DNA from 2 places in the Methylobacillus pratensis genome. Region 2 is predicted to be linked to the other one. Evidence: predicted binding sites of a transcription regulator. Region 2 holds the regulator's gene; the other holds the start of a gene.
The links. Region 2 encodes sigma-54, which starts transcription at its own class of promoters, with help from an activator protein. Its sites were predicted from a motif close to TGGCACNNTTCCTGCT; they were not measured.

Region 1 (6,016 bases), 110 kb from region 2:
AACTTGGTATTCAAGGCGCAGGAGCTGCTTGGATACAAGGTGATAGAAACGCGCGATATCCCCGAGCGCAAGGTGCCGCCGGAGAGCCGTATGTCTCCGGCCAATCTTTCCTTCCGCGCCAATATGACGCTGCCAGAAGGCGCCGGCGCCAATGCGGCCTTCCTGCGCGTGCGGGACGGATACCTGGTGCAGGACTTGCCATTCAGCATCGTATTGAAGACTTTCCGTATCGAGCATTACGACACCGGGCAGCCCAAGTCATTCGAGAGCGATATCATGATCATCGATCCCGAACGCGAGGACCCTATCACGGCGACGATCAAGGTGAACCATCCCTTGATCTACAAGGGCATTGCCATCTACCAGTCCGATTTCGGCGATGGCGGCTCCAAGCTGGACTTCAAGGTATGGAACCTGTTGGGCAGCCATGCCGACAACATTCCGTTCAGCGGCAACGTATTCAATAAATATGACGTCAGCGGCGGCAACAATCCGTTGAGCGTGGAATTGTCCGATTTCCGCCTGTTCAATATCTTGAACCTTTCCGTCGACGGCAAGGGCAAGCCGCGCAACGTGGGCCCGAACGTCACCTTCAAGGTGCGCGATGCCGAAGGTCAGGCGCGCGAATATGTGAATTACATGAACCCGCTGCTGCTGGATGGAAAGCAATATTTCCTTTCCGGCATGCGCTCCATGCAGCAGGACAGTTATCGCTACCTGCGGATTCCTGCGGATGAAGAGGGCGGTATCGAGGGCTATATGAACTTCCGGGCGGCGATGTTTGACCAATCGTTGTATCCGGAAATCGTGCGTCGCGTCTCGCAGCTGGCCTTGTCCAACCATGGCGATATCGACACGGAAACCAGGACCAGATTTGAAGCCAGCGTCAGGCAGCTGTTGCAGGCGTTCGGCCAGGGCGGTTTCGGCAAGGTGGCCGAGATGATAGACGAGGCCGTGCCGGAGGCGCAGCGCGCGGGCGCAGCGCAGGCATACCTCAAGATCGTGACGACGGCCGCCTTCAATGCCTATGCGATCAGCCGCGAGCGTGCAGGGCTGCCGCCAACCGGCAATAGCGAGGAATTGCAGGCCTTCATTGAGGATAGCCTGCATGCGATCAGCGACAGCTTCCATTACGGCGCGCCGCTGTACCTGCAATTGACCGGGTTCGAGCACCGCCAGTCCAGCGGCTTGCAATTGACGCGCTCTCCGGGCAAGGTGCTGGTCTATTCGGGTTCCGTGCTGCTGGTGCTGGGCATCTTTGCCATGATCTATATCCGCGAGCGCCGCATCTGGCTGCTGGTGAAGCCGGAAAGCAGCCGCGTGCTGTTTGCCATGTCGGCCAACCGCAAGAACCGCGATTTCGATATCGAATTCGACAAAATGCGCGACAAGCTCGCGCGCCTGCTGGAAAACCAGCACGTGTGACATCTGTCACGTAACCAACATGTATTGGGGTTGATGATGAAGACTGCCTATATGGAAGATGTGCCGGAACCGTTGTTCAAGCGCCTGAGATTGGCGGACTGGGGATATGCGCTGCTGCTGCTGCTGGGCGGGCTGTTCGCGTTCCAGCAATATGCCGAATTCATGGATGCGTATGAGGTGGGCATCCTGTTCGGTTCGATAGCCTTGTTCAGTTGGCTGGGGTGGCAATGGAAGCCGATGCGCCTGCTGCTGCTGGGCGTGGCGGTCATCAGCTTGGGCGCCATCCAGCTTTATGACGGCAGTCAGGATAGCGCAGGGCAGGTGTTCCTGCTCAAATACCTGTTTTCCAGCCAGTCCGCCATCATGTGGATGAATGTGCTGTTTGTCCTGGCGATGCTGGCTTACTGGCTTGGCCTGTTTGCCCGCTCTGCCTTTGCCGCCAAGGTTGGTTCCGGCCTGGTCTGGTCTGCCGTGGTCATGGGCTTTGTCGGCCTCATGGTGCGTTGGTACGAATCCTACCTGATCGCCCCGGATGTCGGGCATATCCCGATCAGCAACCTGTATGAAGTCTTCATCCTGTTCTGCCTGATTACCGCGCTGGCGTACCTCTATTACGAAGGCCGTTATGCCACGCGCCAGCTGGGCGGTTTCGTACTGGTCGTCATCAATGCCGCCGTGGGCTTCATCCTTTGGTACACCTTCGATCGCCAGGCCTACGAAATTCAGCCCCTGGTGCCCGCCCTGCAGTCCTACTGGATGAAAATCCATGTGCCGGCCAACTTTATCGGCTACGGCACCTTCGCCTTGGCGGCCATGGTTGGGTTGGCCTATTTGCTGGTGAACAAGGGCATCCTTGCATCGCGCCTGCCCAGCCTGGAAGTGCTGGATGACGTGATGTACAAGGCCATCTCCGTCGGGTTCGCCTTCTTTACCATTGCCACCATCCTGGGCGCGATGTGGGCGGCGGAAGCGTGGGGCGGCTACTGGTCGTGGGACCCGAAGGAAACCTGGGCGTTGATCGTCTGGCTCAATTATGCGGCTTGGCTGCACCTGCGGCTGGTCAAGGGCTTGCGCGGCCCCATCCTGGCCTGGTGGGCATTGGTTGGGCTGCTCGTGACCACCTTTGCCTTCCTGGGGGTGAACATGTTCCTCTCCGGTTTGCATTCTTACGGCGAGCTGTAGGCATGCCGCACAATTAAAAAAGGCCGCGCTGCCATGCAGTCGCGGCCTTTTTAGTTGGTGCGTTTCGGATTGACCGTTATTTCATCTCCAGCCTGAAGCGTACCGTGCCAAGCTGGTTCTCCACCAGGGCGAGCTGGTAGCCAGCCTGTTGCGCCTGTCGTCCCGCCTGGTAAAGCCCGATACCGAGCCCGCCTTCCGAACGGATGCGTTTGCGGAACAGGCTTGCCGCCACTTCTTCCGGCATGGGATTGCCGCTATCGGTAACCTCGATAAATATTTGGCCATTGATCACCAGGGAAGCCGAGATGCTGATGTCAGGCTCGTGCCGGGCTTTGGCCAATGCATTCTGCAGGAGATTGTCCACCACGCTGTCCCATACCTCGCTGTCTATCCTGGGGTCGGCTTCCGTCGTGATGGTTTCGCTGAAGCTGATGCGGGTGCCTGTATAGCGTTGTTGCAGGTTGTCCCACCACTCCAGCAATGGCAGCATGCGCGTGTTCTCGTTACGAGGTGCGCCCAGCTTGTCCAGCGTCAATGCCAGGCGCTGGTTGAGCAGCGGCAACTGCTTGCGGATCAGCGCGACCAGCCGCTCATTGTCTGCCTCGGTTGCCTGTTCGGCCGCGCTGCAAAGCGCGCTCATGGATTGCACGATGTTCTTCATGTCGTGTGTGAGGCGCGCGCCGGTTTCGTAGATCGCCTGCATGTAGGTATTCTGTAGCAAGGCTTCCTCGCGGCGCTTGGCTTCGTGGAACTCGCCCAGGATCTGCGTCAGCAGCTTGAGGTGAATCGTGAGCGCGGGCGTAAGCGGCCAGCGGCTGTACAGAGTCAGGTGAAAATCATGGAACTCGAGGTCGGCATAATAGGGCGCCTGGGTGCCAAACTCGCCCTGGTCGTCTTCTGTCTCCCATTTGCCGCCCGCCACCCACGGCAGGGTTTCAACCTCGCTCATCGCTGCATGCATGAATTCCTTGGCGCTGGTTTCGCGCTCGGCAAGTTCGGCGATATTTTTTATCCAGCGTTCGAACGGCAAGCCCACGCTCAGGAGGTAGCGCGACAGCAACTGCCCAATGCCGCTGAAGCCGGCCCGAGGGTTCCATAGCCAGCTTGCCAGCAACAACGCCGCTGCCAGGCCGAACACCACCCATACCACCACCTCGGCATAATCGGCCTCGGTAGTGCGCGAAATCGTGAAAATGCTGAGAATCAGCGTGACCGAGAGCAGGAATAGCAGCAGGGTGTAAAAGAAATCGAGGATAGGCGCATGCTGGTGGGTTTCCTGCTTCACGCGCAGGAACAGGATGACTAGCGGCAGGACGGGCAGCAGGTAGAGCATGAGGAATTCTGTGACCAGCAGTGCCGTATTGGCATCCAGCAGGTGCGGAATTACCCATAGCAGCAGGACGGAAAGCAGGTAGGTGGCAGCAAACAGGTAGCTTTGGCGCGAGGCGCGCGCCGTTGCGGAAAAAATGCGCCCGCCCAGCAACCCGAACAGCGCGGAGAGCCAGATAGCCAACAGCCACCAACTGACGAATACGGTAAACAGAATGCCGCCCGCGGCGAACAGCAGGATGGCTTGCAGGGAAAGTTTTTCCTTGGTTTGCCAGATTGGCTGCCAGATCAGGAACAAACCGTAATGGCAGAGCAGCAGACCTTTCTGTAGCGGGTCCTCGAAACCCCATAGCAATACCCCATGGAAGCTCAACAACATCAGCCCCAGCATCCATTGCTGCAGGGTCGATGCGCTTGGCCGGTAGGAATTAGTGCGGCTGCTTAAAGTGGCCATGAAATGGGATGGTCTCTGGTAGCGTGTGTCGTAATTTTGTCACTATAGACGAAATCTCAACACTTTGACGATATTTTGGCAAACATGGAATTTGGCCAAATCTGCTTAAAACCCGCGCCATTATTGGGTTTTTCTTTAATTCTGGTTGTTTGCTAATTGGCATGAGAGTTGCATATCTTATACCAACTGATTATTGAGGCTGCCGTGCCGGCAACCTCGCGCAAGGATAGCATATGAAAAAAACATCCGGCTTCACGCTGATCGAGCTGGCGATAGTCCTGGTGATTATCGGCTTGCTGCTGGGCGGCGTGCTCAAGGGGCAGGAGTTGATCAATAGCGCCAAGGCAAAAAATATTGCTAATGATTTAAAAAATGTGCAGATTCTGCTTTATGGGTACCAAGATAAATATAGGGCATTGCCTGGGGATGACCCTGCGGTAGAGGCACATATTACAGGAGGGCGTAGGGCAACTACTCCTGCAAATGGTCAAGCAGGGCGTATTGATGGGCATTGGAATTCTGTTACGGACACCGATGAGTCATACTTGTTCTGGCAACATGTCAGATTGGCTGGCTTGGCTACTGGGTCAACTCAGATTGGAACAGATGCTTATATTCCAAGAAATGCAGATGGTGGGCGTATTGGAGTGCAAAGCCTGAATGGTTTTAATACGATTCAGGATGCTGGGAACCCTATGGTGGGTACCTTTGTGGTTTGTTCTGACGGAGTTACTGGACGTTTAGCTAAACAGATTGATGTATTACTAGATGATGGATTGACAGATAATGGGGCGGTGCGTGTTACTACGACTCCTGCTGCTGTTGGAACAGCTGGCAATTCTCTGGCGAATGCCGCTGTTCCTGATGGTGGAACTTTCACGGTTTGTATGTCTTTCTAAATATGAATGTTTTAAGTAAAAGCCCGCATTTGCGGGCTTTTACTTTTCCAGCGTTATGAAGTAAACCGCTTTTGCATTAAAATAGCCGGCTAATCAGAAAAGTAGCGATCATGAGCGACAACATCGTCGAAATTGACAATCTATCCTTTGGCTACAAGACGCGCTTGCTGCACAAGGGCATCAACATGAAATTCCCGCGCGGCAAGGTGGTGGCCATCATGGGCGGCAGCGGCAGCGGCAAGACCACGTTGTTGCGCCTGATTGGCGGACAGTTGAAGCCGTCGGGCGGCGAGGTGCGCGTGGCGAGCGAGGTAGTGCACAAGCAGGACCGTAAAGGTTTACAAAAGCTGCGCCGCAAGATGGGCATGCTGTTCCAGCAAGGCGCCTTGTTCACTGATCTATCCGTTTACGAAAACGTGGCATTCCCGATCCGCGAGCATACCGATTTGCCGGAATCCATGATCCGTGACTTGGTGATGATGAAGCTCAACGCCGTAGGCTTGCGCGGTGCGCGCGATCTCAAGGCGACCGAGCTTTCCGGCGGCATGGCGCGTCGCGTGGCATTGGCGCGCGCGGTGGCGCTCGATCCTGCCATCATCATGTACGACGAGCCGTTTGCCGGGCTGGACCCGATCTCGATGGCGGTGATCTGCAACCTGATCCGCAGGCTCAACGACGCGCTGGGCGCGACTTCCATCATCGTGACCCACGATGTACAGGAAGTGTT
Region 2 (6,016 bases):
TGCACAGTGAATCAGGCTTTCGCCCAGCGTTCCATGGGCAATGATGAGTATACCTATCATGCTTTGTATCCCGTATCCTCAGGAGCTTTCCGGCCGGCGATGCCAGCCTAGTTTTTCTCCAGTGACCTATGCCGTACCAGCACGCGGTATTGCTGGTGACGGAAATGCGCCGCAAGGCGCTCTGCGAAATAGACCGAACGATGCTGGCCGCCCGTGCAGCCAATCGCCACGGTCAGGTAGCTGCGGTTGTCGGCAATGAAACTGGGCAGCCAGCGCTCGATAAAACCGCGGATATCGTCGTACATGCCGTGCACGCTGTCGTGGCCTTCGAGGAAATCGCATACAGGCTTGTCCTGACCAGTTTGCGGCCTGAGCTCCAGGTCGTAATAGGGGTTGGGCAGGCAACGCACGTCGAACACGTAATCCGCATCCAACGGGATACCGTGCTTGAAGCCGAACGAGGAGAACAGCAGGATCAGTTCGCCGTTCTTCTGCGTCACGAATTCCTTGACCCAGTTGCGCAAGGCATTGGCGCTAAGGCTGCTGGTATCGATGCGCAACCCCATGTCCACCAGCGGCTCCAGCAAATGGCGCTCGTGGCTGATGCTTTCGGCCAGGGTGCTGGTGTCGCTGCTCAACGGATGGCGCCGGCGCGTTTCGCTGTAGCGCTTGACCAGGGTCTCGACATTGGCCTCCAAGAACAACACCTGCACTTCGATGCCCTCGCCCTTGAGCTTACGGATGTTGCCGGGCAGTGCCTCGAGCGAGGCGCTGCGGGTATCGATGCTGATCGCCACCCGTTCGTGGTTTCCCTGGCTCAGGTGCTCCGAAGCCTGGTGCAGCAAGGTGGCAGGCAGGTTGTCGATGCAATAGTAGCCGCTGTCCTCCAGCATCTTGAGTACGATGCTCTTGCCTGAACCCGAAAGACCGGTGACGATCACAAGCTGCATGGCCTATTCCGCCTGCGATTTGAGTTTGCGGGAAGTGCGTGCCATCTCGCGGTGCTGGCGCTGCATGAACTGCTTGGTGCCGTTGATGCCGCGCAGCAGCAGCATGTGGTTGCGCACCGCAACCTCCACCAGCACGGCGATATTGCGCCCGGCAGCTACCGGGATCACCACCTTGGGAACTTTGACCTCGAGGATTTTTTCATGCTGGGATTTGATCTTGAGCCGGTCGAGCGGCACCATGGTATCGGCCATTTCCAGTTGCACGATCAGGTCGAGCGGCTTGGTCGGCTTGACGGCGTTGTCGCCAAACAAGGCGCGGATATTGAGCACGCCTAACCCTCGCACCTCAAGGAAGTCCTGCAGCAGCGGCGGGCATCGCCCTTCCAGCCGGTCCGGCGCGATACGGTAGAAGTCGACAATATCGTCGGCGACCAGGCGATGCCCGCGGGAAATCAATTCCAGCGCCAGCTCGCTCTTGCCGATTGCCGGCGTGCCCTTGATCATAAGGCCGAAGCCCTGCACTTCCATGAACACGCCGTGCAGGCTTTCCGATATCGCCACCGCCTGGGCAAGATAATGGCTGAGCACGTCCATGAGGCCGGGGCTGCGCAACGGGGAGGTAAACAAGGGGGTGCTGAACTCGTCGGAGGCGGCCACCAGTTCATCCGGCGCTTCTTCGCCATTTGCAACAATGATCGCCGCCAAGTCGGCGGAAAACAGGTTCTTGATGGCCTGGAACAACTCGCGCGCCTTGAGACTGCGTAAATAATCCATTTCTGCGCAACCCAGCACCTGCACGCGGTTGGGATGCACAAAATTCAGGTGACCAACCAGCGCCAGGGATGGCTTGGTCACGGTTTCACTGGTCAGGGGGTTATCGCCGCCGGCTAACCCTGCTACCCATTTCAGCTTGAGCTTGCGGCGCGTATCCTTGTAAAGCTGGGTAACACTGATTTCAGCCATGTGTGCTTAATACCTTGGGAATGAATAAGCGGAAGGATTTGCTGCAAGAGCGCCAAATCCATGCATGAAAACCGGACTTGGCACTCTTTTGCAGCATTTCGCTAAAAGATTACTCGACCACCTGGTGCTTCAAACCTCCGGATGCCTGGTTGTGGTTGCTGACTTTTTCCTTATGTTTCACTACCTGGCGGTCGAGCTTGTCAGCCAGCGAGTCAATCGCGCTGTACATGCTTTCCGCCCCGCATTCCGCGTGCAGGTCGTTGCCCGGCACATGCAGGGTGGCTTCCGCCTTTTGCACCAGTTTCTCCACGCTCAGCGTGACCTTGAGGTCAATCACATGGTCAAAGTGATTGCTGAGTCGTGCCAGCTTGGACTGCACATATTCGCGCAGGGCTGGGGTAACGTCGAGGTGATGTCCGGTCAGGTGCAAATTCATAACGCTCTCCTTACTTGAAAAACGCGCAAATCAAAGCGACTTGCGCTGGTTGGCCGCGGGTATCTGTAGAGACTCGCGGTATTTCGCTATGGTTCTTCTTGCAACAACTATGCCTTGTTTGCCAAGGATGTCGGTAATCTGGTTGTCAGACAGCGGCTTCTTCGGGTTTTCCTCGCTCACCATCTGCTTGATCAACGCGCGGATCGCCGTGGCGGAGCACGCCCCTCCCGACTCCGTCGCCACATGGCTGCCGAAGAAATACTTCAACTCGTACACGCCGCGCGGTGTGAGCATGTACTTCCTCGTCGTCACGCGCGACACGGTGGATTCATGCAGGCCCAACTCGTCTGCAATCTCGCGCAGCACCAGCGGGCGCATGGCTACCTCGCCGTGTTCGAAGAAGTTGCGCTGCCTATCCACAATCGCCTGCGACACGCGCAGGATGGTGGAGAAACGCTGCTGGATGTTCTTGATCATCCATTTCGCTTCCTGCATCTGGCTCATAAGGTATTGACTGGAGCTATCGCGATTACGTTTCAGGATGCCGGCATAAAGCTGATTGATGCGCAGCTTGGGCACCACTTCGTCATTGAGGCTGGCGATCCAGATGCCCTTCACCTTTTTCACCACGATTTCGTGCTGGATGTAGTGGTCCGAGGTGATATGGCTGAACTCGCCGCCTGGGCGTGGGTTGAGTTGGGTCACCAGCTGCTGCACCGTTTTCAGGACATCGTCGTCGCAATGCAGCAGTTTGCGCAGGCGCGTGTAATCGCGGCTCGCCAGCAAAGGCAGATGTTGCTCGGCAACCTTGATCGCCAGGTCCACGGAGGGCGTATCTGCCGGCAGGGCGCGCAACTGCAATGCCAGGCACTCGGCCAGGTTACGGGCGCCGATGCCGGGCGGATCGAGGTTCTGGATATGCTTGAGCGCGGTTTCCAACTCGAGCAGGTCGATTTCGAGCTCTTCCGGCAGAAGCTCGGCCAGCTCTTCCAGCGACTGCTCGAGATAGCCGTCGTCATTGATGGCGTCCACCAGCACCATCGCCAGGGTCTGGTCGCGTTCTGACAGCGGTAGCAGCTTGATCTGGCTCAGCAGGTGCTCGCGCAAGGTGAGGTTGACCGCTTCCTGGAAACTGAAGTCGTTGTCGTCGTCATTGTTGGCGCCGCCCTCTTCCCAGCGGTTGCTGCCCTGGAAAGATTCGAAGTAATCGTCCCCGCCGCCGAATTCGTCAACGCGCGGCAACTCCTCGCTGGCTGGCGCAGGCGCCTCGCTGGCAGGAGCGGCGACCGCGGCATCCGGAGCGGGACTGTAGCTTTCGGACATCTCGGCAGCACCGTCCGGGCCGTCTATGCGCTCCAGCAAGGGGTTGGCCTGCAACAGCGACTCCAGCTCCTGGTTGAGTTCCTGCGAAGACAGCTGCAACAGCTTGATCGACTGTTGCAACTGCGGCGTCAATGCCAGGTTCTGGGAAAATTTTAGCTGTAGACTTTGTTTCATCTCTCTAATTCTGCGTTGACTACAGGCGGAAATCCTTGCCCAAGTAAACTTCTCTTACACTTTCGTTATGTATGATCTCGCTGGGCTTCCCCGATGCGAATACGCGGCCTTCATTCACGATGTAGGCGCGATCGCATATGCCCAATGTTTCACGGACATTATGATCCGTGATCAGTACCCCGATATTGCGCTCGGTCAGAAAACGCACGATCTTCTGAATGTCCAGCACGGCAATCGGGTCGATCCCGGCAAACGGCTCATCCAGTAGGATGAAACTGGGATTGGTCGCCAAACATCGGGCGATTTCCACCCGGCGTCGCTCGCCACCGGACAGGCTCACCGCCATGCTGTTGCGTATATGGGTGATATGGAGCTCCTGCAGCAGGGATTCAAGCTGTTCCTTCTGCTGCTCGGCCGTCATGTTCTGCAATTCGAGGATGGCCTGGATGTTTTCCGTCACGGTCATCTTGCGGAAGATCGACGGCTCCTGCGGCAGGTAGGCCAGGCCCATGCGCGCGCGCTGGTGTATGGGCATCCGGCTCAGATCCTTGCCATCCAGCAATATGCGTCCGCCATCTAGGGGCACCAGGCCCACCATCATGTAGAAACTGGTAGTCTTGCCCGCGCCGTTCGGCCCGAGCAACCCGACCACCTCGCCGCTGTTGAGCTGCAGGGAAATATCCTGCACCACGGTGCGCGACTTGTATTTCTTGCGTAAGCTTTCTACGATTAATTCACTCATTTATGCAATATCTATCGATGCCGTCTCTATAAAGCGCGGTTGCCTTCGGCCCGCATACAGACAAAGGCCCTCCAAATAGCCGTCAAGCTCAGGGAGTTTCTGCCGCGGGTTTCTTCTTGGGCTGGATAATGGCCCGCACTCGGCCAGTGGGTGTTGCAGGTGTCGCCGCTTGCGAGCCGCCGCTGATGACTTCCGCATACTCGGCATTGGCGTCATACATGATGTAGTCGCCATGCACGATATCCTCGCCGCGTTTGACCCATGCCTTGGTAAACAGCTGCACCTTGTCCATGCGTCCATCATACTCTATCCGCTGGGCGCTGCCTTCCATGTATTCGTTCTTGCCATCGCGCTTCTGCTTGAAGGTGGTGGGATTGCCATAGGACGTGCTGTGCTGGAAGCCTTCCTTGTCCTCGCGCACGATCAGCCTGTCGCCTCGGATCACCAGCGTGCCCTGGGTCAGGATGACGTTGCCGGTATAGGTGCTGGTCTTCTTGGCATCATTGACCTGCACGGAGTCGGCCTCCAGCTCGATCGGCTTTTCCCGGTCGGCCTTTTCGGCATGTGCCGTTGCAGACAGCATGCCGGCCAACATGGCAAGCAATAATGAATAACGCAGGTTGCGCATAGGGTCTCCGCTGAAGAATGTCGTTCTACTTGGTTTTAGTGGGCTGCTTGGCATTTTTGCTGTTACCGGATGTCGTCTTGCTGTTCTTGGAAGCCGCAGGCTTGGCTGCCGCCTGCTTAGGCTTGCTTGCCGTGCTGGTCTTGCTTGCCGCTTTTGGCTTGCTGCTCGTGCGCTTAGTGGCAGCCGGGCGTTCATAATGGCTGCGCACCCGTTTGTTGAGCTGGATAGTCTGGTTCTTCTTGTCGTAGACCATCCCGACCGCGCGCACCACGCTTTTCGGCCCTTGCGTAATCACCACAGGCTGGTCGGTCGACGCGATCTCGCTGTCCGGCTCCACGCGCAGGTATTCCGTCGTCAGCGTCATTTCCTGCCGGTCGCCAAATGCCTGCCGCACCACGCGCACGTCATCGCGGAACTCCACGACCTCGCCGTTGCTGGACACATGTCCGCGCTTGCCTGTTATCGTCGTGGTGGGCTTGCCGACGCCAAACTGGGTGAAATGCGGGTTTTCCAGCTCGGTAGTGTCGTCGTCCGGGTAATGCCGCATTTCAGAAGCCTTGAGAATATGGCTGATCGACCCTGTCGCATCCGTCTTGGTCGTGACGAAATTGTTCAGGATGTAATCGGGGTCGTGACGCGTCGTCCCATCCACGCGCGGCTCCGGCGGCTGCACCGTGCGGTCGATCCACAGCGTAATCAGGGCCAGCAGCCCGAGTACGGCAAGCGGAAACAGGATGGTATTGGTACGTCCTTGCATATCTCGCTTACTTCAAATAAGGGGCCATTTGCGCATCGAAGGT

Region 1: a site for sigma-54 is predicted at 4,395-4,410, ahead of ACW4YW_RS08440 (prepilin-type N-terminal cleavage/methylation domain-containing protein). Genes of this name have one in related genera too.

The regions. Positions count from the first base shown of each region.
Region 1 is NZ_JBSUSR010000003.1:217,081-223,096, forward strand. It holds gene ACW4YW_RS08425 (cytochrome c biogenesis protein ResB) at 1-1,425, shown strand, start outside; gene ccsB (c-type cytochrome biogenesis protein CcsB) at 1,462-2,607, shown strand; gene ACW4YW_RS08435 (sensor histidine kinase) at 2,684-4,390, opposite strand; gene ACW4YW_RS08440 (prepilin-type N-terminal cleavage/methylation domain-containing protein) at 4,624-5,289, shown strand; gene ACW4YW_RS08445 (ABC transporter ATP-binding protein) at 5,400-6,016, shown strand, end outside.
Region 2 is NZ_JBSUSR010000003.1:109,904-115,919, reverse strand. It holds gene ACW4YW_RS07940 (PTS sugar transporter subunit IIA) at 1-60, opposite strand, end outside; gene rapZ (RNase adapter RapZ) at 108-950, opposite strand; gene hprK (HPr(Ser) kinase/phosphatase) at 954-1,913, opposite strand; gene hpf (ribosome hibernation-promoting factor, HPF/YfiA family) at 2,023-2,349, opposite strand; gene ACW4YW_RS07920 (RNA polymerase factor sigma-54) at 2,380-3,846, opposite strand; gene lptB (LPS export ABC transporter ATP-binding protein) at 3,866-4,588, opposite strand; gene lptA (lipopolysaccharide transport periplasmic protein LptA) at 4,677-5,183, opposite strand; gene lptC (LPS export ABC transporter periplasmic protein LptC) at 5,242-5,973, opposite strand; gene ACW4YW_RS07900 (KdsC family phosphatase) at 5,981-6,016, opposite strand, start outside.